DNA from 3 places in the Streptomyces sp. NBC_01450 genome. Region 3 is predicted to be linked to each of the others. Evidence: riboswitches for the same ligand, from Rfam matches in the RefSeq annotation. Region 3 holds a riboswitch; each other region holds the start of a gene.
What was found. A riboswitch is a leader RNA that binds a small molecule or an ion and turns the genes downstream of it on or off. The one in region 3 is predicted to bind cobalamin.
Positions count from the first base shown of each region.

Region 1: it holds a riboswitch for cobalamin, as region 3 does, so the genes downstream of both, OG568_RS02415 (CbtB domain-containing protein) here and OG568_RS37435 (cobalamin biosynthesis protein) in region 3, are expected to answer to the same signal.
Region 2: it holds a riboswitch for cobalamin, as region 3 does, so the genes downstream of both, OG568_RS43270 (CbtB domain-containing protein) here and OG568_RS37435 (cobalamin biosynthesis protein) in region 3, are expected to answer to the same signal.

Region 1 is NZ_CP109480.1:515,983-526,223, forward strand. It holds gene OG568_RS02400 (ArsR/SmtB family transcription factor) at 1-305, opposite strand, end outside; gene OG568_RS02405 (arsenate reductase ArsC) at 425-850, shown strand; gene OG568_RS02410 (Ppx/GppA phosphatase family protein) at 1,053-2,003, shown strand; gene OG568_RS02415 (CbtB domain-containing protein) at 2,166-2,387, opposite strand; cobalamin riboswitch at 2,424-2,584, opposite strand; gene OG568_RS02420 (histidine phosphatase family protein) at 2,684-3,271, shown strand; gene OG568_RS02425 (VOC family protein) at 3,321-3,692, opposite strand; gene OG568_RS02430 (LacI family DNA-binding transcriptional regulator) at 3,903-4,922, opposite strand; gene OG568_RS02435 (glycoside hydrolase family 127 protein) at 5,175-7,196, shown strand; gene OG568_RS02440 (sugar ABC transporter substrate-binding protein) at 7,285-8,535, shown strand; gene OG568_RS02445 (carbohydrate ABC transporter permease) at 8,619-9,596, shown strand; gene OG568_RS02450 (carbohydrate ABC transporter permease) at 9,653-10,241, shown strand, end outside.
Region 2 is NZ_CP109480.1:9,700,555-9,710,795, forward strand. It holds gene OG568_RS43245 (2-hydroxyacid dehydrogenase) at 1-209, opposite strand, end outside; gene OG568_RS43250 (hypothetical protein) at 1,086-1,334, shown strand; gene OG568_RS43255 (sugar phosphate isomerase/epimerase family protein) at 1,474-2,361, shown strand; gene OG568_RS43260 (phytanoyl-CoA dioxygenase family protein) at 2,643-3,821, opposite strand; gene OG568_RS43265 (LacI family DNA-binding transcriptional regulator) at 3,930-4,976, shown strand; cobalamin riboswitch at 5,174-5,322, shown strand; gene OG568_RS43270 (CbtB domain-containing protein) at 5,358-5,579, shown strand; gene OG568_RS43275 (CbtA family protein) at 5,603-6,355, shown strand; gene OG568_RS43280 (hypothetical protein) at 6,952-7,887, shown strand; gene OG568_RS43285 (VOC family protein) at 7,996-8,394, opposite strand; gene OG568_RS43290 (helix-turn-helix transcriptional regulator) at 8,546-9,547, shown strand; gene OG568_RS43295 (SpoIIE family protein phosphatase) at 9,653-10,241, opposite strand, start outside.
Region 3 is NZ_CP109480.1:8,431,971-8,442,211, reverse strand. It holds gene OG568_RS37485 (ABC-F family ATP-binding cassette domain-containing protein) at 1-227, opposite strand, end outside; gene OG568_RS37480 (hypothetical protein) at 320-511, opposite strand; gene ypfJ (KPN_02809 family neutral zinc metallopeptidase) at 768-1,658, shown strand; gene OG568_RS37470 (VOC family protein) at 1,804-2,217, shown strand; gene OG568_RS37465 (hypothetical protein) at 2,251-3,654, opposite strand; gene OG568_RS37460 (alpha/beta hydrolase family protein) at 3,931-5,055, opposite strand; gene OG568_RS37455 (class II aldolase/adducin family protein) at 5,141-5,866, opposite strand; gene OG568_RS37450 (lysozyme) at 6,063-6,815, shown strand; gene OG568_RS37445 (inorganic phosphate transporter) at 7,028-8,281, shown strand; gene OG568_RS37440 (hypothetical protein) at 8,294-8,518, shown strand; cobalamin riboswitch at 8,630-8,770, shown strand; gene OG568_RS37435 (cobalamin biosynthesis protein) at 8,872-9,828, shown strand; gene OG568_RS37430 (cobyric acid synthase) at 9,825-10,241, shown strand, end outside.

The DNA of each region.
Region 1 (10,241 bases), 7.9 Mb from region 3:
GACCGCTTGGTGTTGTTCTCGACGGTGGTACGCGCGGCTTCGGCGAGGTCGGTGAACTGACCGGCGAGGGAGGCAAGGGCCTCGGGCTTGAGCCGGTAGTAGACGAACCGGCCGCACGGCTCCGTCTCCACGATCCCGGACTCCCGCAGCACCTTCAGGTGGTTGGAGAGATTGGTCTGCTTGGCGCCCGTCTCCTCGATCAGGTGCGTGGTGCAGAGCGTCTCCCGGGCGAGAAGGGTCACGATCCGGAGCCTGAGCGGGTCGGCCAGGACCCGTATCAGATCAGCATCGGCTGACGTCAGCATGGACTGATACTGTCACATCACTCGAGGCTGATACGAGTTCCGGCCCGCGCCGACCAGGGTTCGCACCCTTCCGGCCGGCACTCACCCCCGTACGGCTGTTGACCGCGAAAGAAGTACCGATGTCTGCCACTCCGCTCGCCTCCGTGCTGTTCGTCTGTGTGCACAACGCCGGGCGTTCACAGATGGCCGCGGGCTTCCTTTCGCAGCTCGCGGGCGACCGGATCGAGGTCCGCTCGGCCGGCTCGATCCCGGGCGAGCAGGTCAACCCGGCCGCGGTCGAGGCCATGCTGGAGGTCGGCGTCGACATCGCCGCCCAGAAGCCGAAGATCCTCACCACCGAGGCCGTCCAGGCGTCCGACTATGTGATCACCATGGGCTGCGGCGACGCCTGTCCCGTCTTCCCTGGCAAGAAGTACCTCGACTGGGCCCTGGAGGACCCGGCAGGCAAGGGTGTGGAGTCCGTGCGCCCCATCCGGGACGAGATCAAGGCCCGCATCGAGGTCCTTGTCAGCGAGATCGATGCCACGCAGGGGCCGGGGGCGTGAGGTCGCTCTTCCTGCGCCCGGGTTCGAAATCGGCTGTGGCCCAGCCTTGTCCGGGCGGCACGTAGTGTTCACGGTTGGTGAGGGGACGCGCACGCAGTGGACCGGAAGTCCCGTCGCATCGGTGGCGGGGCCGTCGGAGCATGGGGAGACGATTTCGATCGGGTCCGGCATGGAGGAAACAGAGACCAGGGGAGGCGGTTGGATGCGGCAGGCCGGTGTACTTGACGTCGGGTGCCACAGCGCTCTGCTCACGGTGGTGCGGTCGCGGCCGGGCACGGTGATGGAGCCGGTGTTCTCCCACAAGGTGCGTCTGCGACTGCACGAGACGCTCGACCGGAAGGGTCGACTCGACGAGGCCGGGGTGGAGAGCGTCGAGCGCGCCGTGGCCCAGGCGGTCGCCTCCGACCCTCGACTGCGCGAAACCGACATGTTCGCTTTCGCCACCTCCGTCATCCGGGACGCACCCAACCGCGACGAGGTCATCCGGCGTGTGGCCAGGCGAACGGGTACCCGACTGAGCGTGCTGGACGGCGAAGAAGAAGCGCGGCTCGCCTATGTGGCGGCCCGCCAGTGGGCGGGCCCGACGGCCGGGCGCCTGCTGGTCCTCGACGTCGGCGGCGGCACCGTGGAGATCGCCTCGGGTACCGGAGACCAGCCGCACAGCGTCCACTCCCTGCCCCTGGGCGCCCGCAGAATCACCCGTGACTGGCTGCCCGGCGGCATCGCCCCGTCGAAACAGGGGCTCAACGAGATCCGTCGGTATCTGCGTCGAAAGCTGGAAGCCGTCCCCGACCTGCCTCGGGCGGAACCGGGGACACGCGTGCTGGCCTGCTCCAAGACGTTCGAGCAGCTCGCCCGGCTCGCCGCCGCCAGAGGCAAGGCACACCGCTCGCAACGGAAGCTGGGCCTGGCCCAGTTGCGTGCGTGCGTCCCGGTACTGGCGGCCGCGAATCCGGTCCGCCGCGCCAAGCTCCCTGGCATCTCCCGGCACCGTGCCGAACAGTCCCTGGCCGGAGCCCTGGTGGCCGAGGCCCTCATGGAGGCCTGCGAGGCCAAGGCGGTCGAGGTCTGCCCTTGGTCCACTCGTGAAGGCCTGCTGCTCGAGCACCTCGCCGCCCTCCACGACACGCCCGATCACCCGCGCTCGGCATGAGCAGCGCGGCCGACCGTGCGGGTTTCCCTCACAAGAGGGGACAGACGCAACGGCCCCGATCACCATGGCGATCGGGGCCGTAGTCGTGTCGGGGCCGCCGACGGACGGCAGCTTGGGGGGCTAACGGGCTGGCGGGTGCTTCAGGACGTTTCCTCGTCGCCGTCAGTGGCAGGGAAAGCCGAGCAGGTGGCGGGCGTCGTGGACCCACTCGTGGACGTTCTCGCCGGACACGAGGGAGGTGGCGCCCTGCTCGGCGCCGACGAAGTAGAGCAGGACCAGCATCAGGATGCCGAAGAAGACCGCCCAGGGGACGATCGCGGCGATCGGCAGCTTGGCCGGTACGGCGGTGGGGGTGGTGGCCGGCTGAACAGCGGACTGTGCCAAGGCAGAACCTCCTGGGGAACTCGCGTCCCGTCTCGGTGGTGCACAGGACGACTGGCGCGGGTCTGACTTGCCCGGTTCTCAGGCCGCCAAGAGGAGGCATGGGCACTCGGTTTACAGTGGCGCGACCGTGCCGGAATCTCACCGGCTTCCGCCGACCGTCGTCGATGTCGACGAGAACGTACCGCGAAGCGGAGGCGCGGCCAAGGGCGCACAAGGTGGCGGGGAATGCGCCCTATGCTCTGCGCGGGCTGCGAACTCCCCGGACGGACAGGGAAGTCGGACATGAGAGTGGGCGAATGACCAGCCGATTGATGATGATCTCACCCGCGATCAGTGCGGCGCTGCGGGAGGCACGCTTCGACGACGGAAGCCCGCTCGACGCGACCGGCACCGCGCGTGCGCGATCGGCCGCCGGCTCGCTCAGGGCAGCCGAACGGACACTCGTCTCCCCCACCCCGCGATGCCGGGAGACCGCCTCGGCGTTGGGGTTCGACGACACGGTCGAGACCGCGCCGACGGGACTCGATGTGGGCGGTTGGCGGGGCCGTACGCTGGCCGACGTCAGCGCCGAAGCACCGGACGCCGTCGCGCTCTGGCTGGCCGACCCCACGGCCGCCCCACACGGGGGCGAGTCGGTGCTCCACCTCTGCGAGCGGGTCACGGTCTGGCTGGATGAGGTCGCGCAGCTCTCGGGCCGGACCGTCGCCGTGGTCGAGCCGGAAGTCGTACGAGCCGCGGCCGTGCGGGCCCTCGGAGCACCGGAGTCCGCCTTCTGGCGGATCGACGTACCGCCACTGAACGCCGTCGAGTTCAGCGGGCGTGCCGGACGCTGGAACGTGACGTTCGGAAGACCGCTCGGCCACGCCGAAGGCACCACTCACTGAGCAGGCGCCGACCGCGGGCATTCCGACGACGGGAATTGTCAGACGGGCCCTAGTTGATGAGGGTCTCCTTCGGGCGGACCACGCAGAACTCGTTCCCCTCCGGATCGGCGAACACGGTCCACGACTCACTGCCGCTCTGCCCTACGTCCGCCCGGCGGGCGCCCAGCGCGAGGATGCGTTCGATCTCGGTCTCCCGGTCCTCGGCGGCGGACGTCAGATCGAGGTGCAGGCGGTTCTTCACGACCTTTCGGTCCGTCACCGGCATGAAGCAGATGCCCACCGGCGCGGTCTCGTCCGGCCCGATCACCACCTCCCGCTCCCGCTCGGACAGAATCCGCCAGCCCAGTACCTCGGCCCAGAACCGGGCCAGGGCAGGCAGGTCGTGCGCGTCGATGACGATGTGATGCAGCGAGACAGGCATACCGGCCAGTGTGCCCTGCGAACGCGTGGCGGTCGTCCCGCTCGCCGGTGCGGACAACGCCGAGCGCGGCAAGGGGGCCGGGCGCCGCGGCCGCGTTGTCGCGGGCCGCCGTGCGAGGGCGGGGCCGCTGCTCCTCGGCCGAGCCTCGCGCCACCTCGACGCCCACGCCATCCGCCCGCCGTGGATGCGCCGATCCCCCTCCCGGAACGCTCAGCTGGACTCGCGGACGATCAGTCGGCAGGGGACGGTGTGCACCCCCGGCGCCGGGTCGGCGTCGATGGCTTCGAGGAGTCGCAGGGCGGCGATCCGGCCGATCTCGGCGAGGTCCATGTCGATCGTGGTGAGGGGCGGCCTGCTGGCCAGGGCCATCGTGTCCCAGTTGTCGTAACCGACGACCGCGATGTCACCGGGCACGTCGACCCCCCGCTCGCGCAGCGCGTCCGCCACGCCCCGGGCGATCTGGTCGTTGCCGCAGAAGAAGGCGTCCGTGTCCGGTGCCGTGCGCAGCACCGCGTCGGCGGCGCGGCGCCCCCATGCCTCGCTCCACTCCCCGTGGTGGACCCGCCCGGTCGCGAGTTCGAGGGAGGCCCGCTCCAGATGCTCCACCGCGTGCCGGGCCCGGTCGCGGGCGGCCGCGTGGTGTACCGGGCCGGTGATGTGCGCGATGCGCGTGCGGCCCGTGGCCAGCAGGTGCTCGACTGCCAGTACGGCCCCGCCCCGGTCGTCGGAGACCACCGAGGTGTCGGCCGGGTCGGAGGACGGCGAGAGCGCGTAGACGATGGGGACGGCCTCGATGCCGTTCAGGGGCGGGCGGGGGTCCGTACGGCGGCCGGTGACGATGATGCCGTCCACACGGCGGTCCATGAGGTTGCGCAAGTGATGCTGTTCCCGGATCGCGTCGCCGCGGGTGTCGCACAGCAGCACGGAGATCTTGCCGGCCCCGAGCGCGTCCTCGGCGCCGAGCAGTACGGGGGTGCTGAAGCGGCCGATGCCGTCGGTCGTCATCAGCCCGACCGTCCAGCTCCGCCCGGTGTGCAGGCTCTGCGCGTGCTGGTTGGGCCGGAACCCGAGTGCGTCCACGGCGTCGAGGACCCGCTGACGGGTTTCGGGGCGCATCCGCCCGCCGCCGTTCAGCGCCTTCGACGCCGTACCCACGCTGACGCCCGCCAGGGCGGCGACGTCGGCGAGCTTCGCCGGGCCGGCGGAGCGGGAATCTGGAGCAGCGGTCACGAGCAAACCTTTTCCTGGATGGCAACGACCCGTCCATCGTCGCAGCCTCCCCGGGGTGAGTACCAGCCACCGGGCAACAGAAAAATCTCTTGCCGTGACCCTTGACCCGACTACCCCTCTGCCCTCTACTTCTCGACAGGAAAAACGGTTGCTCAAACGAGTTCCGAGAACCTCCCGCCTTTCGTGCACGGGGGCCGTCGCGCCCTGCCCCGCATGCCGATCCCCTCCCCGCCACCACCTCCCCGGAGAACCATGCCCCGCACAGACTCCGCCCTGCCCTCCCCCACCGGCCTCTCGGCTTCCCCCGCAGAGGGCGCCGCCCCCGCGGGCCCGGTCCGCCTCGGCCCGGACGCCCAGGCCGTGCTGCGTCCCGCCGCCGCAGAGGTGCGCACCGGCTTCTGGCACGACCGCCGTGAGGTCAACGCGCACACCTCGATCCCGCAGGGCCCCGCCCTGCTGGAGTCCGCGGGAAACCTGCACAACCTGCGTCTGGCGGCGGGCACGGCACAGGGCGAGTTCCAGGGCGTGTACCCCTTCGTCGACACCGACGTCTACAAGTGGCTGGAGGCCGCCGCCTGGCAGCTCGCCCAGAGCGGGCCGTCGGCCGACGGTGAGGACAGCAGCCCCGACCTGCGTGAGCTCGCCGCCGACGTGGATCGGATCATCGCTCTGGTCGCCGGCGCGCAACAGTCCGACGGCTACCTCAACACCTGGTTCCAGGTCCGCCGGAACGGCGAGCGCTACCAGGACCTGCGCTGGGGCCACGAGTTGTACTGCGCGGGCCATCTGATCCAGGCGGCGGTGGCCCATCACCGGGCGACCGGGCGCGATGAACTTCTCGCCGTGGCAAGCCGTTTCGCCGACCACATCGACTCCGTCTTCGGCCTTCCCGGCAGTGGCCGGCCGATCGACGGCATCGACGGCCACCCCGAGGTGGAGACCGCCCTGGTCGAGCTGTACCGGGAGACCGGTGAGCGGCGCTATCTGGATCTCGCCGGCTACTTCGTCGACCGTTACGGCCACGGCCTGCTCGGCGGCGAGGCGTACTGCCAGGACCGCGTGCCGCTGCGCGAGGCGGTCACCGTCGAAGGGCACGCCGTGCGCCAGTTGTATCTGCTGGCGGGCGCGACGGACGTGGCCACCGAGACGGGCGACGCCGAACTGCGCTCCGCCGCCGAGCGGTTGTGGCGGGCGATGACCACGACCAAGACCCATCTGACCGGTGGTCTCGGGGCGCACCACGACAAGGAGGACTTCGGCGACCCGTTCGAGCTGCCCAACGAACGTGCCTACTGCGAGACCTGCGCCGCCATCGCCTCGATCCAGTGGAGCTGGCGCATGGCCCTGCTCACCGGCGAGGCCCGCTACAGCGACCTGATCGAGCGCACTCTCTACAACGGGTTCCTCGCCGGTGTCTCGCTGGACGGCGAGAGCTGGTTGTACGTCAATCCGCTCCAGGTCCGCGACGGCCACACGGATCTGGGTGGCGATCAGTCGGCCCGCCGCACCCGCTGGTTCCGCTGCGCCTGCTGCCCCCCGAACGTGATGCGACTCCTGGCCGGACTCGAGCACTACCTGTCCTCGACCGACGCCGGGGGCCAGGGCCTGCAGATCCACCAGTACGTCAGCGGCCACTACCGGGGTGACCTCGCCGGCACGCCCGTCACCGTGGCCGCCGAGACCGACTACCCCTGGCACGGCGCGGTGTCCCTGACCGTCGAGGAGACCCCGCGGGAGCGGCCCTGGACGCTGTCCCTGCGCGTCCCGCAGTGGTGCCACGAGTACCGCGTCCGGTGCGGCGACCGGACGTACGACCAGAACGACGCCCCCGTCGCCGACGGCTGGCTGCGCCTGGAACGCACCTGGGCACCGGGCGACCGGGTCGTCCTCGAACTCGGCCTGGAGCCCCGCCTCACCGCGGCCGACCCCCGGGTCGACGCGGTCCGCGGCTGTGTGGCGATCGAGCGGGGCCCGCTCGTGTACTGCCTGGAGCAGGTGGACCACCCCGGGGGCGGTCTGGACGACGTCGTCATCGACACGGCGCACCCCCTCGCCGTGAAGCAACGGCCGGATCTGCTCGGCGGTGTGACCACCGTGGTCGCCACGGGGCATCGGCGCCCGGTCCCGGACGTCGGCTGGTGGCCCTACCGCTCCGCCGACGCCGCCCCTGACCGCGTGCCCTCGGGCGCGCCCGTCGAACTCACCGCGATCCCCTACTACGCCTGGGCCAACCGGCGGGACGGCAGCATGCGCGTCTGGCTGCCCACCTCCTGATTCCGGCCCCCTGCGCACCCCGTCACCTCTGTCACCCCCGTCAGCCCCGTCACCCCGCATGACCACTCATGACAACGAGGTCACCGCAATGCGAAACACCCGCAGAACCCTCCTCGCCACCTGTGTCGCCGTCGGCACCCTCGCCTCCGTCGCGGCCTGCGGGGGCGGTGGTTCGGGTTCCTCCGCCTCCTCCGGCAAGTCGGCGACGTACACCTTCTGGGACCCGTACCCGCAGTTCGACACCTCCTCGGACTGGGGCAAGCGCGTCGCCCAGTGCGGTACCACGGCGGGCGTCAAGATCAAGCGCACCGGCTACGACACCACCGACCTGGGCAACAAGGCGCTGCTGGCATCGCAGCAGGGCAACGCGCCCGACGTGATGCTCGTGGACAACCCGGTCGTCTCCACACTGGTGGAGGCGGGGATCCTCAACAAGACGAGCGAACTCGGTCTGGACACGTCCGCGATCCAGAAGAACATCATCGGCGCGGGCACCATCGACGGCGCCTCCTACGGTGTGCCGATCGGCGCCAACACACTGGCCCTCTACTACAACGAGAAGGTCCTGACGGCCGCCCATGTCGACCCCGCCTCCATCAAGGACTGGGCGTCGCTCACGGCCGCCCTGAAGAAGGTCAAGTCGGCCGGGAGGAAGGGCATCACCTTCTCGGCGATCGGCACGGAGGAGGGCAGCTTCCAGTTCCTGCCGTGGTTCTGGGGCGCGGGCGGCGATCTCACCCACCTCGACTCGCCGAAGAGCGTGGCCGCGCTGTCGCTGTGGAAGCAGTGGGTCGACGAGGGACTCGCGCCCAAGGACGTCCTGAACAACACCCAGACCACCAGCTGGCAGGAGTTCGCCACCGGCGACTACGCCTTCGGTGAGAACGGCACCTGGCAGCTCGCCAACGCGGAGAAGGCCGGGTTCCCGTACGGGGTCGTCAGCATTCCCGGGCAGAACGGCGGTTCGGCGCCGGTGCCGACCGGTGGCGAGTTCGTCACCGTGCCCGTGCAGCAGGACACCGCGCGCTACGCCATCAGCAAGAAGATCGTCACCTGTCTGACCAGCTCCGAGAGCCTGCTGACCAGCGACACCGCCCTGACGTACGTCGCGCCCACCGCGGCGGTCCAGGCCCAGCAGGTCAAGGCGAACCCGAAGCTCAAGCCGTGGGTGGAGGCCGTGGCCGCCGCGCGTGGCCGTACCAGCGGCGGACTGGGCACCAAGTACCCCACCATCTCGCAGCCGATGTGGACCGCCGTGCAGGCGGCCCTGTCCGGTGGCAAGAGCCCCGAGGCAGCCCTCGACGCGGCGCAGACGGCGGCCGGCAAGAGCAAGGGCTGACGCGGCCGGCCAGAACGAGGGCTGACAGCGCGCGGCAGCGCAGGCCGCGTCCCGGACACCGCCACCCGCATCCAGGAGTTCGCATGACCATCGCCCGAGTCGACCGCCGTCCCAAGCGGTTCCCGGCCCTGTCCGGAGCGCCGGGCGGCGCCGACCGGCGTGACGTGCCGCCACGCCGTCGGCGCGGCAGGGACCGGCTGACCGCGCTGGGCTTCCTCGCCCCGCTCGTCGCCTATCTCGCCGCCTTCTATCTCTATCCGCTCTACCGCAACCTCGATCTGAGCCTGCGTGACTACACGGTCCGCTCGTTCGTGGCGGGCGACGCGCCGTTCTCGGGCTGGGACAACTTCTCCCAGGTGCTGAGCGACCCGACCTTCGGGCCCGCGCTGCGCAACACGATGGTGTTCACCTTCGTGTCGATCGTGCTCCAGTACGCGGCCGGGCTGGCGCTCGCGGTCTTCTTCAACCGGCACTTCCGTCTCTCCACCACCCTGCGGGCGCTGTTCCTCATCCCGTGGCTGCTGCCGCTGATCGTGTCGGCGTCGACCTGGTCCTGGATGCTGAACAGCGAGTCGGGCGTGGTCAATTACGCCCTCCACCTGGTCGGCGTCTCGCCCGTCGACTGGCTGACCTCGCCGCACTGGGCGCTCGTCTCGGTCGTCATCGCCAACGTCTGGATCGGTATCCCCTTCAACCTGGTCATCCTCTACAGCGGTCTGCAGAACATCCCCGGGGAGCTGTACGAGGCCGCCTCGCTGGACGGGGCGAGCGGCCGGCAGCAGTTCCGCCGCATCACCTTCCCTCTCCTGCGGCCGGTCTCCGCGATCACCCTGCTGCTCGGCCTGGTCTACACGCTCAAGGTGTTCGACCTGATCTGGATCATGACCAAGGGAGGTCCCGGAGACTCCTCCTCGACGTTGGCGACCTGGTCGTACCAGCTCGCGTTCGGCACCCTGCTCCCGCACTTCGGCCCCGGTGCCGCCGTCGGCAACATCCTCATCCTCATCGCCCTCGTCTTCGGCCTGCTGTACATCCGCGTCCAGAGGAGGCAGGAAGCGTGAAGTCCCGTGCGAGCTCCCGCCATCACACCGCCGTCGGGCTCCTGCTGACCGGGATCATGCTGTTCCCGGTGTACTGGATGCTGAACGTGTCCCTCACCCCCCAGCAGGACATGCGCAAGTCTCCGCCCGACCTGCTCCCGCTGCACCCCACGTTCGAGGGCTACCGGGCCGTGCTGCACGACCAGATGCCCTACCTCGGCACCAGTCTGCTGATCGGCCTCGGCACCGTCGCCGCCACCCTCGTCCTCGCCGCACCGGCCGGCTACTCACTGGCCAAACTCCGCCCCCGTGGCGGCGGCATCATGGGCCTCGCCCTCCTCGTCGCCCAGATGATCCCCGGCATCGTCATGGCGATGGGCTTCTACGGGATCTTCCTCAACCTCGGTCTGCTGAACTCCTGGTGGGGCCTGATCATCGCGGACTCCACCATCGCCGTGCCCTTCGGCGTCATGATCTTCACGGCGTTCATGTCGGGCATCCCCGACGAGCTCACCGCCGCCGCGCGCATCGACGGCGCGGGCACCTGGCGCACCTTCTGGTCCGTCGTCCTGCCGGTGAGCCGCAACGCCGTCGTCACCGTCTCGCTGTTCAGCTTCCTGTGGGCCTGGTCCGACTTCGTCTTCGCCAACACCCTCGACGGCGGCG
Region 2 (10,241 bases), 1.3 Mb from region 3:
TGGACCGCCTCGAGACGAGTCATGCGGGGGAGGGGCCTGCTGATGGTGCCGATGTCCTGAACCAGTGGCGGGACATAGAACTCCACTTCGGCTGGGTCCGACGGAAAGGCCGAAAGGCCGTCCCAGCGGGCGTAACGCAGTCCGGCGGGCAGGTCGGCGAGACTGGTGAACTGCGTGGGCAGCCATACCTGTCGGGGTTTCGCGGTCATGTCGACGTGTTTTGCCTTCAGTCCAGCTCCGCGGTTCGGGCCACAAGACACGCCGGCCGATACGCGGCCGTGTTGCCGCGGGAGCGGGTCGCGCGCGCTCAGGGATCTCACCGCGAGTGTCCGGTGATCATGGATCATTGACCCGGTGAATGCCTGGTCACCACCTCCAAGGATCGAGCCACAAGCAGTGACCGGACTCGTCGGCACCTTGTGACAGCGAAATGCGTGTGACAACGAGCACACCTTTGATTGGACGGTGTCCTCCTGATTGGACGGCGTCCTCCGCGAATGTGGCACCGCGTGATGAGGCCGGGCGCCGAGAGGCTCCGCCTCCCGGTGAGCGTGGATCCCCTTGCCCGGCGCGAGCGCGAGCAGCGACCCGCCGCCGACCGCCTTCGCGGCGGAGGGGTGGTGAATTCCTTGCGTGTCGCACGCCTGCCGGGCGGGCACCCGGCAGGATCTCCGGAAAGGTGCCAGGCCCCGCCGATAAGCCCCCGAAATGTCGCCAAAACCGTAAATCGGGGAAAGGGTTCCCCCCGGGCGAGCGCACTGGCAGCACAGGTGATGGAAAAAAGATGTGTCCAATGACGGGATAATGATGGGTTCTGCCCCTTCAGAAATGCCCTGGGGGCGGCCTAGCGTTGCGCCCAGGCGAACGGCCCGGCTGTTGGCCGAGCAGTTCTTCTTCGACCTTGGGAGAGGTCTTTCGAAGGTCCTTGGAGCTCCTCGCGGCTCCTTGGAGAAGCACGGACCAGCCTTGACGGTTCTGGAGGGAGAGGGCGATGGCGCCTGCGGAACTGCTTGTCGGAAGCCGATGGCCGGCGTCGGCGGGGTCGGGGCGGATCCGGGACCCTCGGACCCGTCGACACCGACACGGTGGGCCCCGTCCTCGGGGAGCGGGTCACGTTCGTCACCGATCCCTCGCCCGATGACCTGGCGGTCGCCGAGGGCGTCTTCGCCGTGGCCCCGCGCGTGACCAAGGGGCCGCGACCGCTGACCGACCCGGAGGCCACCCTGGCCGCCATGGAGTCGGGCCGGTCGTCGGGCGTCGGACCGGACGTGTCCCACCCCACCCCGAGCCGGCCCGACACCATCCGCTGTTCGTCCACCCCGATGTCGTCCTGACCCCTCATCTGATGGGCATGACGTGCCGGGCGATGACCCTGACCTTCGTCGACGCCGCCCGCGGTGTCGCGGGCGGCGTCGCGGGCCGCCCACCAGCCGCGGTCGCCAACCCCGAGTGGAACCACCGAAAGGCCACAGCATGACCACCTCACCCCTGAACAGGATCGCCGGCGCCCCCATCTCCTGGGGCGTGTGCGAAGTACCCGGCTGGGGCTACCAGTTGACGCCCGAACGGGTGCTGAACGAGATGCGCGAAGTCGGCCTGGCCGCCACCGAGATCGGCCCCGAAGGCTTCCTGCCCGGGGAGCCGGACGCCATGGCCCAGGTCCTCGCCGACCACGACCTCCACGCGGTCGGCGGCTTCACCCCGCTGCTGCTGCACGTGCCCGGACACGACCCGTTGCCCGAGGCCGAACAGCTCCTGGAGAGCTACGCCGCTTCGAAGGCCGAGGTTCTCGTCCTGTCGGCCGTCACCGGCCAGGACGGCTACGACTCGCGCCCCGAGCTCGACGCCGACGGCTGGAAGCTGCTGCTGTCCAACCTCGACCGGCTGGCCTCGCTGGCTGCCGAACGCGGCGTACGCGCCGTCCTGCACCCGCATGTCGGCACGATGATCGAGAACGGCGACGAGGTCCGACGCGTCCTGGAGCACTCGGCGATCTCGCTCTGCCTCGACACCGGGCACCTGCTCATCGGAGGCACCGACCCGGCCGAGCTCACCCGCCAGGCGCCCGAGCGTATCGCCCACACCCACATGAAGGACGTGGACGCCTCCCTCGCCGCCAAGGTCCAGTCCGGACAGCTCAGTTACACCGAGGCCGTGCGCAAGGGCATGTACCGCCCGTTGGGCGCGGGAGACGTGGACGTCCAGGCCATCGTCACCCACCTCAGCGCACGCGGCTACGACGGCTGGTACGTCCTGGAACAGGACACCATCCTGACCGAGGAGCCCAAGGCGAAGGGGCCGGTCGAGGATGTGTGGGCCAGCGCCGAACATCTGCGCGCGGTGCTGCGCGCGGTCGCGTAGCCGTATGCGGGCCTGATGGGTCCTTGATGTCTTCTGAGGGATTGACCGGCACGTGCGGGGCGTCCAAGAACGCCGAGGCGACTTGCTGTCTGTTCTTGTCGCCTGTTCTTGGCACTGCCATTCGTTGCGTGCCGGCGTCTTTTCCGAACATGAGGAATCCAGGAAACAGAAATGGCCGCTGACAAATTTCAGGCCCGCACAAGCCCGGGCCGACGCCCTGGATGCCGCCGTTGACGAGGACGACCCTGTCCTCGAGCAGTCCCATGAGCGCTGTGTCCTTTTCAGCTCCGGCGGCGCTTGGCGGCCGCCCGCAGTTCCTGGCGCAGCCGCTCGGGGTCCCAGTCCTCGGTGACGGCCTGCCAGACGGTGTCCGCCTGGGAGGGCGGGGCGAGACCGTCCACCGGCGGGTCGAGGTCGAGGTCGGTGGGGAAGGGGTAGCCCTCGGCGGTGGCCGCGATCACGCGGCGCAGCCAGTCCTCCGAGACGCCCTCGGACTTGCGGCTCAGCAGCACCGGGAACAGCGCGTTCGCCATCGCCTGGCGGTCCACCGTCTCCATGGCGCGGCCGAAGGCGGAGGAGATCTGCAACAGATTGGCCATGCGCCTGATGTCGGTCGAACGGTTGTGCCCGGCGGCGTGGAAGAGCGCCGGGTTGAAGAAGACCGCGTCGCCCTTTTCCAGGGGGAGTTGGACGTGGTGGGCGTCGAAGTACTCGACGAACCGCGGGAGTCGCCAGGCGAGATAGCCGGGCTCGAACTTCTGCGAGTGCGGAAGGTAGAGGGTGGGGCCGGACTCGACGGGCATGTCGCAGTGGGCCACCGCGCCCTGCAGGGTCAGGACCGGAGAGAGCCGGTGGACGTGCGCGGGATAGGCCGCCGCCCGCTCCTGGGAGAGGAAGCCGAGGTGGTAGTCGCGGTGGACGTTCTGCGCCGCGCCGCCCGGGTTGACCACGTTGACCTGTGAGGTGACCTGGTAGGCGGGACCCAGCCAGGCCTCGGCGATCAGCTCCAGAACGTCGTTGGCGTAGTAGTCGGCGAACACCTCGGGCGCCCGTACGGCCACCTTGTCCAAGGCGTTCCAGACGCGGTCGTTGGCGCCGGGCTTGGCGAAGTGGTCGCCGCGGGCCGTGCCGCTCGCGCGCTCCTCCTCGATCAGCGTGCGGAAGGCGTCCGATGCCCGGTCCACGACGGCCGCGTCCGGGAAGGCGCCCTTGAGGACCACGATGCCGGGCCCGTCCGACAGGGCCCGGACCAACTCGTCCTGCACGCTCCGACGACCCTCCGGGGAGCTCGCCAGAGAGCGGAGCCGATCGCTGTCGTAGAGCGGGACGTTCTGTTCGACCCGCTCGGCCGAGGGGTGGTCGGCGGGGTCGGTGCGCTGCTCCACGAGTGAGCGGAACACGTCGAGATCGCAGTCCGCCTCGGTCAACCAAGTGCGCGCTCCTGCGGTTACGGGAGACATCCGAGTCCTTTCGCAGTCCGTGCATTTCTGCCAGTCTTGAGAACCCGAACCCATCATTCAATGCTTATCGGTGCATCAAAAATCCATCAACGGCCTTTGGGGTCAGTCATGCGACACCGCTACCCGATCAGGGAAATCGCCCGGCAGGCCGGACTGGGCACGGCCACGGTCGACCGCGTCCTCAACCAGCGGGGCAACGTGACGGAGAGCACCATCAGGGAGGTGCACGAAGCCATCAAGGACCTGGACCGCCAGCAGAGCCAGGTCCGGCTCGGGGGCCGCACCTTCATGATCGACATCGTGATGCAGACCCCGGAGCGGTTCTCCACCGCGGTACGGGACGCACTCGAAGCCGAACTGCCCTCCCTGCATCCCGCACTCGTGCGCTCGCGCTTCCACTTCCGCGAGACTTGCCCTCCCGCCGAACTGATCGGAACCCTGGACAAGATCGCGAAGCGCGGTACGCGGGGTGTGATCCTCAAGGCCCCCGACGAACCGGAGATCGCGGCTGCGGTCGCCCGGCTGGCCGCGGCCGGCATCCCCGTCGTCACCCTGGTGACCGACCTGCCCCACAGCGCGCGCCTGGCGTACGTCGGCATCGACAACCGCGCGGCCGGCGCCACCGCCGCCTACCTCCTCGGACAGTGGCTGGGCAAACGGCCCGGCAACGTGCTCACCACCATCAGCCGGGGCTCCTTTCGAGGCGAGGAGGAACGCGAGATGGGCTTCCGTGGCGCGATGCGCCTCGCCGACCCCAGGCGATCCCTGGTGGAGGTCACCGACAGCGACGGCCTGGACGCCACCCAGCACGATCTCGTCCTGGAGGCGCTCGAGCGGGACGAGGACATCATCGCCGTCTACTCCGCGGGCGGGGGCAACCTCGCCACCCTCGGCGCCTTCGACGTACTCGGGCGGGAGTGCGCGGTGTTCATCGCCCACGACCTCGACCACGACAACACCCGCCTGCTGCGCGAGGGCCGCCTGTCCGCGGTCCTCCACCATGACCTGCGCCAGGACATGCGCCGCGCCTGCCAGATCATCATGCGCGCCCACAAGGCGCTGCCCGACGACGGCCCGTCGCTGCCCTCGGCGATCCAGGTGGTCACGCCGTTCAACATGCCACCAGGTGCTCCGTCCGTGCCGGTCGTCGACTGAAACCCGCTCCGAGCCTTCGCGCGGTCGGTGACGCTCGCGGCCCCCGCGGGCGGACAGCCTCCCGCGGAGGAGACGACTCCGCCGGACAGGTCCTGGCGGCCGGCCGAGTTCCGTCACCGTCGACCCGCTGTGCACACGGGATCGGCCACCCGGCGCGAGAGGAAGATCACCCCACGTGGCGCGGTCTTGGCCCCGTACCCGACACGCGGTACGGTCGGTGCGATATCGACGACGGCAAGACGGAAGCCGGTGGGAAACCGGCACGGTCGCGCCACTGTGAACGAGAAGCTCCAACCCGCTGGGACCTCTTGTGAGTCAGACCCGTAGCCGTCGTCCAGTGCACCACCGAGATGGGACGCGAACTCCCGAGGAGGTCCTGCCATGGCGCAGACCGTCGCCCAGCCGACAGCCACCACCCCCGTCGTTCCCGCCAAGCTGCCGCTCAAGGCGATAGCTCCGTGGGCGGTCTTCTTCGGCATTCTGATGCTCGTCCTGCTGTACTTCGTCGGCGCCGAACAGGGCGCCACCGCCGTCGTCTCCGGTGAGGACGTCCACGAGTGGGTGCACGACGCCCGCCACCTGCTCGGTTTCCCCTGCCACTGACCGAGGGGAACCCCAGCACCGTCATGAACTCCGCAACGGTAAGAAACCTTCTCGTGCGGGGCATGCTCGCCGGCCTCGGTGCCGGCCTGCTCGCCCTGCTCGCCGCCTACTTCCTCGGCGAGCCGAACGTCGACAGCGCGATCAGCTTCGAGGAAGCGCACTCCCACGAGCACGAGATGGAAGTCGTCTCCCGCTCCTTGCAGTCCACCGCCGGTCTCGCCACCGGCGTCCTGCTCTACGGCGTCGCCTTCGGCGGCATCGCGGCGCTCGCGTTCTGTTTCGCGCTCGGTCGCGTCGGCCGGTTCGGCCCGCGGGCGACCGCACTGCTGCTGTCCGGCTGCGCGCTGCTGGCCGTGTACGTCGTGCCCTTCCTGAAGTACCCGGCCAACCCGCCGTCGGTCGGCAACGCCGACACCATCGGCAAGCGGACCACGCTGTACTTCCTGATGATGCTGCTCAGCGTGCTCCTCGCGATCGCCGCCACCATCCTGGGCAAACGGCTGGCACCCAGGCTCGGCACCTGGTACGCCACCGTCTCCGCGGTGGCCGCCTTCGCCGTCGTGATCGGTCTGGCGTATGCCTTCCTGCCGGTCATCAATGAGGTGCCGAAGGACTTCCCCGCCACCCTGCTGTGGCGGTTCCGTCTCTCCGCGCTGGCCATCCAGACCGTCCTGTGGGGCGGATTCGGCCTGGTCTTCGGCGAGTTGGCCGAGCGGTTGCTGAATCCCAAGCCGGTGACGGCCACCGCGAGCCGGTCGGTCGCCGTCCCCAACTGACATGACCCGACACACGAGTGAGGGCCCACGGAACCTTCCGGGGGCCCTCTCGCGTTTTCCGGTGTCGCCGACGGAGCCAAGGGGCCGGAGTTGGAGCCGGACTCGGAGTTGGACGTCGATGCGGATGCCGGCTGCCCGCGCTGCGCGATAGCCGAACTGCTGCGTCGTCACCGGGACCTGGCCTCCTGAGCCGTTGGTGATGGCCCGACCGGGCATCGAGGAGGGCGGCGTGCTTGGCGAGGCGTCTGACGTGCGGCTGAGACGCGCGCGTCACGGCCGGAACGGCATGCCGCTCGGTCTCCGAACCGTCGGGCGCCGTGGAGTGTGTTCCGTGGAGGAAGTGGTGAACCGGTGAAGGATTGACGGGAGTTGTTAAAAGTTGGAAGAATCCAGCTCGCTTCGCCGCGTCTGAAGTGAGCGGAGCGACACAAGTGGTTTGGGCGGCATCTCTTCCGCCGGTTCTTCCATTGCTTCTCGCGTTGATCCGTGCGTTGGTCCCTCCGCTGGTTCATCCACTTCTGTCGTCCGTGTCGCCGTCCGCGTCGGTCACTCGCGCGAAGTCACCTCCCACACTCTCGATTTCACAGAGGCTCATCTTGTCGCGTTCGCAACACTCCAGAACTCTGGCTGTACTCGCCGCAACCACATTCGCCACCGTCACCGTACCCGTGCTCGGGGCGGGGGCGGCGAGTGCCACGACCGCCGGGGCGTGCGAGTCCGCCACGGTCCAGTACCGCATCGTCGGCGCCGACGGAAACGTCGTGGGCGCGGACTGGACCTCGCAGGGCGGGTTCCATCTCTGGGACACCGTCCCCGGGAGCGTCCAGGTCCGGCTCGCTCCGGGGCAGACCGTCGGGGAAGGCTGCAAGTACCCCGTGTCCCTCGCCGAATACACCACCGAGGGGCCGAACTGGTACGTCTCCGGACACCAGAGCCTGGTCGACAAGGCCACGGTCTATCTCACCGCCGACGACGTCGCCGGTGCGGACGACGCGAAGCGGACCTGGCAGAAGCTGAGCGTGAAGTCGCCGGACTGCTACGGCCAGATCGACCTGTACGGCGATGACGTCACCTACGACGGCAAGACGGGGGAGGGGCACGGTCCCCTGCCCTACGAGCCCGACAACGTCGTCACCCCCTACCACCTCATAGCGGCGTGGAACGGTGGCGAACAGCCGTGCGCCCCCGGCTCGTCGGACTCGCCCACCCCGACACCGTCGGAGTCGACCCCGAGCACTCCGGCCACGCCGGTGACGCCCTCGACCCCCGCGGGCGGACAGCCTCCCGCGTCGGAGACGACCCCGCCTCCGACCAGCCCCAAGCCCTCCACCCCGCCTCACACGACGCCGGACGTGCCCCCGCTGGAGTCGACGCCGCCGGCCACCCCCAAACCGTCGCCCAGCGACAGCGGGCCCCCGCTGGCGGAGACGGGTGCGAGCGCACCGGTCGGCACCATCGCGGGCGGCGCCGCCCTGGTGGTCGCCCTCGGCGCCGGGGCGGTGTACGCGTCCCGCCGCGCACGCCGCTCATGACAACGGCACGAGGGATCACCATCGTGGCGTAAGGCAGCCCGACGACTCCGCCTCCGCGGCCGGCACCGCTCGTGCCGTCGTGGAGGCGGAGCTGCCGCGTCCGCGTCGTCAGCGGGCGAACTTCTTGATGGCGTCCGGGCTGACCGGAGTGAAGAAGTTGACGAGGTTGCCGTCGGGGTCGCGCAACAGCAGCGAACGGTTGCCCCACGGCATGGTGGTGGGCTTGTTGACGAAGTCCGCCACGAAGCCGGTCAGGTTCTCGTACACACCGTCCACGTCGTCGACGAGGAATTCGATGATCACGGAACGGTTGTCGGACGGACGGGCGGCGTCGGGCGCGAACAGCGGGACGGTACGGGTGCCGGCGATCGCGAGAGTGGCGGATGCCGTCCTGAGCTCGGCGAAGTCCTCGTTGGACCAACTCGCCCGCAGGCCCGTCGCGCGCTCGTAGAAGTCGACGAGGCGCGCGACGTCGCCCGTGATGACGCGGATCGAGAAGAAGTCCACGGTGATGATCTCCCGGTCGGTTCGGTTCGGTTGGCTGGGTTCGGATGCGCTGGGTTCGGTTGCCCTGGGCTGCGCCGGGCCTTTCCCCGAACAAGAGGCTAGGAGGGATAGCGGACAGATTCCGCCCGGTATCGAGGGGATACTTCTGAGCATGACCCGGCCCACAGCTCGCGTGCTCACCCTGCTGGAGCTCCTGCAGTCGGGCGGCATCCGGACGGCGGCCGAACTCGCCGACCGGCTCGAGATCGACGAACGCACCGTGCGGCGGTATGTGGACCACCTGATCGACCTCGACGTGCCCGTCGAATCGGTGCGCGGCCGCTACGGCGGGTACCGGCTCGCCCCCGGCCACCGCATGCCTCCGCTGATGCTCGGCGACGACGAAGCGCTCGCCGTGCTGCTCGGCCTGATCGCCGGTCGCCGAGCCGGACCGCCGACGGCCACGGGTACCGCCAACGAGACGGCCACGGCCAAGATCCGGCGGGTCCTGCCCAAGCGCCTCACCCGACGGCTCGACGCGGTGCTCGACTCCCTCGCCTTCACCACCGCGCCCGACGAGACGGCCGCACCGGAGAGCGCGGTCCTGCTCCCGATCGCCGACGCGGTCCGCCATCGCCGGCCGGTCTCGATCAGGTACACCGCCGGAGACGGCCGGCGCAGCGCCCGCACGGTGCACCCGTACGGTCTCGTCGTCCACTCGGGCCGCTGGTACGTGACGGGTGTGGAGCCCGAGACCGGTGAGGACCGGACGTTCCGGCTCGACCGCGTCGCGGAGGTGAGGACCCTGCCCGGCTCCTTCGAGCGGCCCTCGGGGCTCGATCCGGCGCAGCGCGTCCTGTCGGGATTCGCCGAGGCTCCGTACCGGCACGAAGTGATCCTGCGGATCCAGGGGACGGTCGAGCAGATCCGCGCCCGGCTTCCGGCAAGCGTCGCGATCGTCGAGGAGCCGTCGGAGGCAGGCCGCGCGGACGGCGAGACCGAGCGCTGGTTGCGCGTCCGACTGCGGGTGGAACGGCTCGACTGGCTGCCTCCGGTGCTCGCGTCGCTCGATCGGCCTTTCGTGATCGAGCGACCGGACGAGCTCCGGGACCTCGTCGTCGCGCTCGCCGACCGGCTCGTGAACTCCGCGCGGCAGCGCCCGCCCGACGCGTGACCGATGCCGTGATCCCGCCACAACAGGCACAGCCACCACACCGGCCACAACGGACACACCGGCCACAACCACCACGGCCGGTGCCGGCGCGGGGTCGTCCCGGTGTCACGCGGGCAGCGGCTGTTCGGCCCAGATGGTCTTGCCGGTGGGGGTCTGGCGACTGCCCCAGCGCTCGGAGACCTGGGCGACCAGCAGCAACCCGCGCCCGCCCTCGTCGAAGACGCGGGCTCGGCGCATGTGCGGGGCGGTGCCACTGCCGTCCGAGACCTCGCAGATCAGCGTGGAGTCGCGGATGAGCCGTAGCTGGATCGGCGCGTCGCCGTACCGGATGGCGTTGGTGACCAGCTCGCTGACGATCAGCTCGGTGGCGAACGCCGTTTCCTCCAGCCCCCAGGTGGCCAGCTGTTCGCCCGCCACCTTGCGGGCTCCGGCGACAGCGGCGGGGTCCCGCGGCAACTGCCAGGTCCGCACCTGCTGGGAGTCGAGCGCGGAGGTACGGGCCAGGAGCAGGACGGTGTCGTCGGCGGGACGGCCGGTCAGCACGGTGTTCAGTACCTGGTCGCAGGTCTCCTCCAGGGTGTCGGCCGGGCTGCCGAGCGCCCGGCGCAGCAGCCCGAGCCCGACGTCGATGTCGCGGTCGGCGGCCTCGACCAGGCCGTCGGTGTAGAGGGCGAGCAGGCTGCCCTCGGCGAGC
Region 3 (10,241 bases):
AGGTCACCGGTGCGGGGGTCCTGGGGCAGATAGCCGACCTCGCCGGAGCGGGCGACGGTGCCGGAGGCCGGGATGCCCTCGCCGGCCAGGACCTTCGTCAGGGTCGTCTTGCCCGCGCCGTTGCGGCCGACCAGGCCGATACGGTCGCCCTTGGTGATGCGGAAGGTGGCGGACTCGATGAGGATGCGGGCGCCGGCGCGCAGCTCGATACCGGAGGCGGAGATCACGGACAGACTCCAGGGCAGGGTGGTTGGCGGGGTGGACGGCTGAGGACGTTCCCGCCGTCTAATGCGCGAGGAGAATGGCCATGCGCCCAAGTCTAACGGGGCCGTGCAACCACTTTCCCTGGATGAGCGTGTCCGGCACTGTGACGCTCGCCCTGCCCCACGTTGCCCAGCGGCGTGCGGTGCGGGGTGATGCTGCCCAGGTCGTCGACGGCGACGAGCTCGGTGGTCCAGCCCTCGCCGGGGGCGCGGGGCTGCGCGATCAGGAGCGCCTCGCCGTGACGCAACGCACGTTCGGGGGCGAAGGAGCAGCAGCAGGGCGGCGGGGAGCAGGGCGCGGGCGACGCGGTGGCGGACGACGGGGGGAAGGAGCCGGGGGGCCGGCGGGGGCGGGGGGAACGCCCGCCTGGACACGGCGGGCGGCCGGGGCCGGTCGCCCGTTCGGCCCTTCGCCCGGCGCCGGACCCCCGAAGGCGTACGAGGATGGCGCCACGGAGCGACGTACGTCGAGGTGCGAAGCCGTACGCAGAGGGTGGTGTGCCGATGCAGTTCGACGACGACGCGGACCTGGACACCTCCGACGTGCAGGATGTGCGCGGCAGCAGGATCCCCGGCGGCAGGGCGACCGTCGGCGGCGGCATCGCGGGGCTGATCGCCCTGATCCTCGGGCTGCTCTTCGGGGTCGGGCCCGATCAGCTCGGGCTGTCCTCCGGGAACGACCAGCCCGCGGTGACCACGTCCTCGCTCGACCAGGTCAAGCAGACCTGCCGGAAGGGGCGGGACGCGAACGCCAAGGAGGACTGCCGGACGGTGGCGGTGGTCAACAGCGTGCAGGACTTCTGGGCGCAGGAGTTCGCACGGCGCGGCGGTAGGTACACGCGCTCGCCGACGGTCTTCTTCACCGGGCGGGTGAACACCGCGTGCGGCACCGCGACCTCCGCGGTCGGGCCCTTCTACTGCCCCGGTGACCGCAAGGTCTATCTGGACCTGGGCTTCTTCGACGACCTCCGGACCAAGTTCGGCTCCAGCGGCGGGCCGTTCGCACAGGCGTACGTGGTGGCGCACGAGTACGGACATCACGTGCAGGACCTGATGGGGACGCTGGGCAAAGCCCAGAGCGGTGTCACGGGGGCGAACAGCAACTCGGTGAAGGTCGAGCTGCAGGCGGACTGCTACGCCGGGGTGTGGGCGCACCACGCGACGACGACGAAGGACCCGTCGACGGGCCGGCCGCTGATCACGAACCTCACCGCGGCCGACATCCGGGACGGGCTGGACGCGGCGGCCGCCGTCGGCGACGACCGGATCCAGCAGGAGTTCCAGGGGCGGGTGAGCCCGGAGGCATGGACGCACGGCTCGTCCGCGCAGCGGCAGCAGTGGTTCTACCAGGGCTATCGCACCGGCGACATGGCGCAGTGCAACACCTTCCGCTGAGACCGCGGACGCGGCCGGGAAGACCGCGGACGTGAGGCATGGCGGGCGGTTTCCGCGCGCCGCGGCGTTGTCAGTGCCCGGTGCAAGACTGGGCAGCGGGTGACATTCCGGCCCGGCAGGACGAGTTCCGGTGGGAGTGATCGGCATGGCAGGTACGGACGGCGGGCGCCCGAGCATCTGCCCGACGCTGCTGTACGCGGACGCGAAGGCGGCGATCAGGCAGCTGACGGAGGCCTTCGGCTTCTCGGAGGCCTCGGTGTACGAGAGCGAGGACGGCACGGTGATGCACGCCGAGCTGGTCCAGGGCAACGGCGCGGTGATGCTCGGCTCCAAGGGCCGCGGTGGTGTCTTCGACAGCGCGATGAAGGACGCCGGCCCCGCGGGGGTGTACGTGGTCGTGGACGACGTCGACGCGCACCATCAGCACGCCGTGGACCACGGCGCGGAGATCCTCATGCCCCCGACCGACCAGGACTACGGCTCACGGGACTACATGGCCCGGGACACCGAGGGCAACATCTGGAGCTTCGGCACCTACGCCCCGGAGATACGGGGCTGACCCGCGGCCCGGGCCTGATCCAGAAGACGGGTCCTAGCTTCCTCCGGTGTGGACCTGGAAGGCGGCGCGGCGTACGGCCTTGGCGAGGGCGGGGTCCGGGTGGGCGGCGGCGAGCGCGACCAGGACCTGGACGGTGCGGGGGTGGCCGACGGCGCGCACCTCGTCGAGGAGTGCGGGCACGGTGGGCTGCACCGCGGACTCCAGATGCCGTACGAGGAGCGGCGCCTCACCGTGGTCGGCGACGGCGGCGGCGGTGTCGACCCAGAGCCAGGTGGACTCTTCGCGGGTGAGCACCTCGTGGGCGTCCTCCGGATCGTGGCCGTCGTGCTCGGCGAGCCACAGCAGGGCGTAGGGGCGCAGCCAGGACTCCTCGGCCACGGCGCGTACGTCGGGCTCGGCGGGGGCGCCGACCACGCGCAGCGCCTCGAAGGCGAGGCCGCGGGTGAGGGCGTCCTCGCCGCGGGCGGCTTCGAGGAGTTCGGTGACGGCGCTGCCGACGGGGCGGGCGGCGAGCCAGGCGCGGTACTCGGCGCGGGCCGCGTTCGGGCGCAGCTGGGCGCAGCCGCGGAGCATGTCCGAGGCGGGCTGCTCGATGTTCCCGGCGGGGCTCTGCGCGGCGACGCAGATCTGCTCCAGCTTGACCCAGACCGCCCAGCTGCCGAGCGGGGTGAGCGTGGCCTGTCCTTCGGCGCAGGTGAGCGCGCCGACGGAGGCGAGCGCGTGCAGGGCCCAGTCGAGGAGGGGCGCGAGGGGGGCGTCCGCGATCTCGGTGGCCTCCGGGGCGGGCTCCGGCTGGGGACCGTAGGGGATCTCACAGCGCTCGGTGCGCAGTTCGATGACGCGCTGCTCGAGGAGGTCGAGGAGCTGCTCCATGGGGACGGGCCCGGCGGAGAGCTGGAGGAAGGAGAGCACCTGGGGCATCGCGGAGACGACCTCGGCGACGGCGGACGCCTCGCGGTCGGCCGGTTCCGGGTGGGCGAGCGACCAGGCGTCGAAGAGGGCGACCCAGCCGCGCAGAACGGCGCTGTCGTCGCGGTTCCAGGCGCGCAGTCGCCAGCCGGGGCGGGCGATGTCGCCGTGCACCTCGACGAGGCCGGCGAGGCGTGCGGTGTCCCAGTCCGCGCGGACCTGAGCCGGGGTCAGGCCCAACTCCTCGGCGGCCCGTTCGGCGGTCGCGTCGGCGAGGGTGCCCTGGCCGTCGGGGGTCGCGCCGTCGCTCCCCGGGCCGAGCGAGGCGTCGGCCCAGCGGGCGACGCGGGCCGCGGCGGCGAGGCCGGTGCGGGCCATGCGGGCCAGTTCCGCGGGCGGCGGAGTGCCCTCGGGGGGCCGGGGTGCGGGTCGGCGCGAGCTGCGCTGGGTCACCGCTCGGGGGGCGGAAGCCAGGGTGCGCGGGCGGACGAGTCGGAGCCTGGAGTCGCGCGGGTTACGGGACGTCACGGGTGCAGTCTTCCGGTTGACGGTCCGAAAACCCAAACGGAATGTCACAGCAGGCGACAGGGGTGGCCAATGGACGGGGTTCCGAGGGGGCTCGACACGTGTGAGCGAGGCCTCGTACGAGTTGACCGGATCCCAACCGGAAGGCTTGGGGGGCAGCTCCGCCGGGGGTGCGGGGCATGGTCGCGCGGGCGTGCGCGGGGCCTTCGCGGGGTCTGGGCCCGGAGGTCGTCGTGGAGCGGGGTGGCTACGTCAGCGGGGTGGCTACATCGGGGGTGGCTACATCAGGGGGGTGAGGAAGCGGCGTAGGGCCTCTTCGTAGTTCGGGGCGGCGTTCCACATGGCGCCGTGGGAGGCGTGCGGGACCGTGTGGAGGGTGACCAGGTCCGGACGGCGCTCGGCTAGGCGGCGTGAGGGGCCCCAGGGGGCGATGGTGTCGTCCGGGCCGTGCACGATCAGGGTCGGGATCTTGAGCCGGCCGGGGTCGGCGGCCTCCCGGATCCGGTCGCCGTGCAGACCGGTGCGGCCCTGGGCGGCGCGGACCGCGAGGGGCAGCAGGACGCTGGGGGTGCGGCGGGCCGAGGCGAGGGCGCGCAACGTGGCTCCCCAGTCGAGGACGGGCGAGTCCAGGATCAGCCCGGAGATCCGGTCGCGCAGGGCGGAGTGCGCGGCGGTGCGCAGGGCCATGGTGGCGCCGATGGACCAGCCGTACAGGACGACCTCGTCGGCGCCGTAGCGCACGGCGTAGCGCACGGCGGCGTCCAGGTCGCGCCACTCGGTCTCGCCGAGGTGGCTGAGGCCGTCCGGGGAGCGGGGTGCGCCGAGGTCGCCGCGGTAGGCGAGGTCGAGCACGGGGAGCCGGTTTCGGTGCAGGAACTCCATCACGTTCATGGGGTGCTCGCGGGTGGTGCCGAGCCCGTGCACCGTGATCACCCAGGTGGTGCGGGTGCCGGGCACGAACCAGGCGGGCAGCGGGCCGAGCTCGCCGGGGATGTCCACGTCGGCGTGGTCGAGGCCGAGGGCGCTGCCGGGGTTGCCGATGTGCAGGTTCGGGGTGAGCCACGCCTTGTCACCGGCCTCCAGGGTGCCGTGGGTGACGCGTTCGAGGCGGCGTACGACCGTGTCGGCGGTGTGGGGTGCGGCATCCAGGACGGGGCCGACGACCGCGTGCGAGCCGTCGCCCGTGAGGCCGTACCTTCCCGGGCGCAGGGAGGCCAGGTCACGGGTGAGCGTGATCCGGCCCGCGGCCGTGGAGTGCACGGTGAGCCGGGGCTCGGTCGGCAGCGGCCTGCCGGGCGGCGCCTTCAGCGCGGCGTCGCTGGCGAACCGGCCCGCCGCCACGGAGGCCGCGCCCGCGGCCAGGGCTACGGAGACGGCCGCGGCCGTCGCTTTGACAGTACGCACGGGTTCAGTCTCCCGGCGCGGCGCCGGGTCGGCCAGCGGGAGCGGGCGACGGACTCCCGCCTCCGGGTCGCCGCACCGCGCCGGATCAGCGGGGACCGGCCCCGCCGTCCTGCCCGTAGCGCCGCAGCCGCTCCCCCGCCTCGCCCACCTGTTCCGGCGAGAGCAGCGTCGGGGAGAGGCCGGGCACGGAGGACGCCAGGAGCCAGACGCGGGACATCCATTCCAGTTGGGCGGTGCGGTCGAACGCCTGGGCCAGTGAGGCTCCGTAGGCGATGGTGCCGTGGTTCTGGAGGAGGCAGGCCGTGCGGCCGGTGAGGGCCTGGAGCATGTTCTCGGCCAACTCCGGGGTCCCGTAGGTCGCATAGGGGGCAACTCGGACCGGTCCGCCGAGCGCGCCCGTCATGTAGTGGATGAGGGGGAGCTCGGTGACGAGGGTCGAGACGGCCGTCGCGTGCGCGGCGTGGGTGTGGACGACGGCCCGCGCGTCGGTGGCGCGGTGGATCGCGAGGTGCATCGGCAGTTCGCTCGTCGCGGCGAGCGAACCGAGGACCTGCCGGCCCTCGAGGTCCACGCCGACGGCGTCTTCGGGTCTCAGCCGGTCGTACGGCACTCCCGTCGGCGTGACCAGGACCATGTCGCCGACGCGGACGGAGACGTTGCCCGACGTACCGACGACCAGTCCGTCGGCCACCGTCCGGAGGGCCGTCGCGACGAGCTCGTCCCACGCGGCCGCCACCTCCCGCTGGTGCGCGCCCGGCGCGCTCTGCCTCGCGTCCCGCACTTCCCGTGCGTCCCGCCGCTGCTCAGCCATGCGGCGATCCTGCCAGGCGCGGGCGTCAACCGGCTGTCGGCGAGGGCACTTTAGGGCGGAAGCCAAACGTCCGTAAGGGCACATAGCGGGACATAGCACCCTCTCGGGGTGATTGGCTGGCGATCGATGGCCTTTCAACGATCTTCCAATAGCCTCTGGGGGATTTGTCACGCACGTCGCCATTCCGGGGGGAAATATGGCCCGTGATCACAAACCACTCCTTCGTCGTGCCCGCGTCCTCGCGGCGGCGGCAGCCGTCGCGGCACTCACCGCCGCGGGGACCGCTCTCGCCGGGGCCCCGGTCGCGGCGGCGGCCAAACCCAAGGGCCACGACGTCTCCTCGCACCAGAAGAACGTCGACTGGCGGGGCGCGAAGGCCAAGGGCGCCCGGTTCGTCTATGTGAAGGCGACCGAATCCCACACGTACCGCAATCCCTACTTCGGCCGGCAGTACAACGGGGCGCGCGACGCGGGGATCCTCCGCGGCGCCTACCACTTCGCGGTGCCGGACAAGTCGTCCGGCGCCACCCAGGCCGCGTACTTCGTGCGCAACGGCGGCGCCTGGCGCGCGGACGGCTGGACGCTGCCGCCCGCGCTCGACATCGAGTACAACCCGTACGACAAGAAGCACAAGTGCTACGGCCTCAGCAAGGCCGGGATCGTGAGCTGGATCCAGGCGTTCAGCGACGAACTCGAACAGGAGACCGGCCGCCGTCCGGTCATCTACACGACCACCCACTGGTGGAACACCTGCACCGGCGGCAGCAGCGCCTTCGCCGCGAACCACGCCTTGTGGCTCGCCCGCTACGACTCCGCGGACACGGGCGCGTTGCCGGCCGGCTGGTCGATGTGGACGTTCTGGCAGTACGACAACAGCGGCACGCTCCCGGGTGACCAGAATCTCTTCAACGGATCCCTGACCCAGCTCAAGCGGTTCGCCAAGGGCTAGGCACCCTCGAAGACCCCTCGGCGGAACCCGAAATTCCGCCTCCGTTCGAACATCTGGTAAACCATCGGGCCGCCCCTCCCGCACACTGACCCTTACAAGCGGAGGGGCGGTCCACCGTTTGATACACCCCAACGCCCGCCCCAGTTCATCTTCCGTTCACTCAGGTTGCCTACGGTCCACCTGCCACTGACGCCAAACAGAAGCCTGGGTAAATGGAACACATCACGCTCCTCCTCGGAATCGTGATCGTCACCGCTCTCGTGTTCGATTTCACGAACGGTTTCCACGACACTGCCAACGCGATGGCGACGACCATCTCGACCGGCGCTCTGAAGCCCAAGACGGCGGTGGCCATGTCCGCCGTGCTGAACCTCGTCGGCGCGTTCCTCTCCGTGGAGGTCGCCAAGACGATTTCCGGCGGGATCATCAACGAAGAGGGCATTCGCGTCCAGGTGATCTTCGCGGCGCTCGTCGGCGCCATCCTCTGGAATCTGCTGACCTGGCTTCTGGGTCTGCCCTCCAGCTCCTCCCACGCACTGTTCGGCGGCCTGATCGGCGCCGCGGTCATGTCGGCCGGCTGGTCGTCGGTGAACGGCTCGACCGTCGTCACCAAGGTGCTGATCCCCGCGGTCGCCGCGCCCATCGTGGCCGGACTCGCCGCGATGCTGGCCACCCGGCTGACGTACCGGATCGGCAACCGCGCCGACGAGAAGGCGACCGCCAAGGGCTACCGCGCCGGCCAGATCGCCTCCGCCGGCCTGGTCTCCCTGGCACACGGCACGAACGACGCCCAGAAGACGATGGGCATCATCACCCTCGCGCTGGTCACCGGCGGCGTCATAGCCCCGGGCTCGAACCCCCCGCTGTGGGTCATCGTCTCGGCCGGTACGGCCATCGCGCTCGGTACCTACCTGGGCGGCTGGCGCATCATCCGCACCATGGGCAAGGGCCTCACGGACCTCGCGCCGCCGCAGGGCTTCGCCGCCCAGACCAGCGCCGCGACGGCCATCCTGGCCTCCTCGCACATCGGCTTCTCCCTCTCCACCACTCAGGTCTGTTCCGGCGCGGTGATGGGCTCGGGCATCGGCCGCAAGGGCGGTGTGGTCCGCTGGTCGACCGCGACCCGGATGTTCGTCGCCTGGGGCCTGACCCTGCCGGCCGCCGGCCTGGCCGGTGCCTCCGCCGAGTTCCTGACCAAGCAGGGCACGTGGGGCATCGTCCTCACCGGGGCGCTGCTCGTCGCCGGCGCCGGCACCATCTGGAAGCTCTCCCGCCGCCAGCCGGTCACCGTCGACAACGTCAATGCCATCGACTACGGGGCCGCCGAGCCCGCGGGCGTCGTCACCACCGCGATGGCCGCCGTCACCCCGCCGCCCGCGGGCCCCGTCACCGGCGACCTGTCCGGCGACCTGAAGACCACCATCCCGTCCCCGGACGCGGAGCCCACCCGCCCGGCCACGGTGTAAGGACAGAACAGCATGCACATCGACTGGGCAGCCCTCGGCTCCGTCTTCGGAGTCAGCCTCGTGACCACCGTCGGCCTCGTCGGCCTCTTCACCCTCGGCATCGTCGGCCTCTCCAAGCGCGAGTCCGCGTCCGCCCAGGGCGGCTCCGCGACCCTCGCGGTCACCGGCGCGTACGTCTGCTTCGCGGCGTGCGCCGCGGCGGTGGCGTACGGCATCTTCCTGATCGTCGGCAAGTAACCCAAAACGGGCACCACTTCGAGTGGGGTGCGGGACGGATCACCGTCCCGCACCCCACCTGTATGTGGGCCTTCGCACACTCTCCCCGTGCAGGTCAACAGCAAGTTGACGGGTCTTCCAACCCGTGGTGGACTGCCGGAGCCAAGTACGGCGACAGAAGAGGAAGCCGGTGTGAATCCGGCGCGGTCCCGCCACTGTGACCGGGGAAGTAACTCCCCGGGAGCCAGGAACTCTCCCCGCCGGTCTCGTCGAACCAGGGCGTGGACACCCTGAGTGAGGACATAACGCCATGCGCGGCTGCCCAAGTGCCCTGCGAGCGACGGTTCCACCCGACCTGACGGTCGGCTGACCCCGTGCGTGCCGATCGCGTCTTCGCGTACGGCGCCGCCGCCGGCCTCCTCGGCGATCTGCTGCTCGGCGATCCCCGCCGGGGGCATCCGGTCGCCGTGTTCGGGCGGGCCGCGGGAGCCGTGGAGCGGGTGCTGTGGCGGGACCACCGTGGGTGGGGCGCCCTGCACACCGCCGTATGTGTGGGCGGTGCCGCCGGACTCGCCGCCGTCGCGTCCCGTGCCGTACGCCCCTCACGTGCCGCGTCCGTCGCGCTGACGGCCGCCGCCACCTGGGCCGTCGTCGGGGGCACCACGCTCGGGCGGGAGGCCCGGGCCATCGGTGACGCCCTCGCGGACGGGGAGATCGAGACGGCCCGGGAGCGGCTGCCGCATCTGTGCGGGCGGGATCCCCAGGCCCTGGACGCCGACGGCATCGCACGCGCCGTCGTCGAGTCCGTCGCCGAGAACACCTCCGACGCCGTCGTGGGCGCCCTGGTGTGGGGGGCCGTGGGCGGAGTCCCGGGGCTCGTGGGCTTTCGGGCCGTCAACACCCTTGACGCCATGGTCGGTCACAAGTCCCCCAGGTACCGGCGGTACGGGTGGGCCTCCGCGCGGCTCGACGATGTCGCCGGATGGCCGGGGGCACGTCTCACCGCCGTGCTCGCCGCCCTCGCGGGTGACAGCCCACGCGGGGCCGCGAGGGCCTGGCGCGTCGATGCCGTCAAGCATCCGAGCCCCAACGCCGGGCCCGTGGAGGCCTCGTTCGCGGGGGCGCTCGGGGTGCGCCTGGGCGGCACCCTCTCCTACGGCGGGCGCGTCGAGCACCGTCCCGAACTCAACGGCGCCGGGCGCGCCGTGCACGTCGACGACATCGAACGAGCCGTACGGCTGTCACGGCGCGTCGGCTGGCTCGCCCTCGGCGTGAGTGCCGGCGGGCGGCTGCTCGTACAGAGGCTTCTCAGGAAGGGGCGTACGTCATGAGCGGCGGGCTGCTCGTCGCCGGGACCACCTCCGACGCCGGCAAGAGCGTCGTGACCGCCGGGATCTGCCGGTGGCTGGTGCGGCAGGGCGTCAAGGTCGCGCCCTTCAAGGCGCAGAACATGTCCCTGAACTCGTTCGTGACGCGCGAGGGCGCCGAGATAGGGCGCGCGCAGGCCATGCAGGCGCAGGCCGCCCGGGTGGAGCCGAGCGCGCTCATGAACCCCGTGCTGCTCAAGCCGGGCAGCGACCGCAGCAGTCAGGTCGTCCTCATGGGAAAGCCCGTGGGCGAGATGACCGCCCGTGGCTACCACGGCGGGCGGCAGGAAGCCCTTCTCACCACGGTGCTGGACTGCCTCGCCGAGTTGCGGGGCACGTATGACGCGGTGATCTGTGAGGGGGCCGGCAGTCCTGCC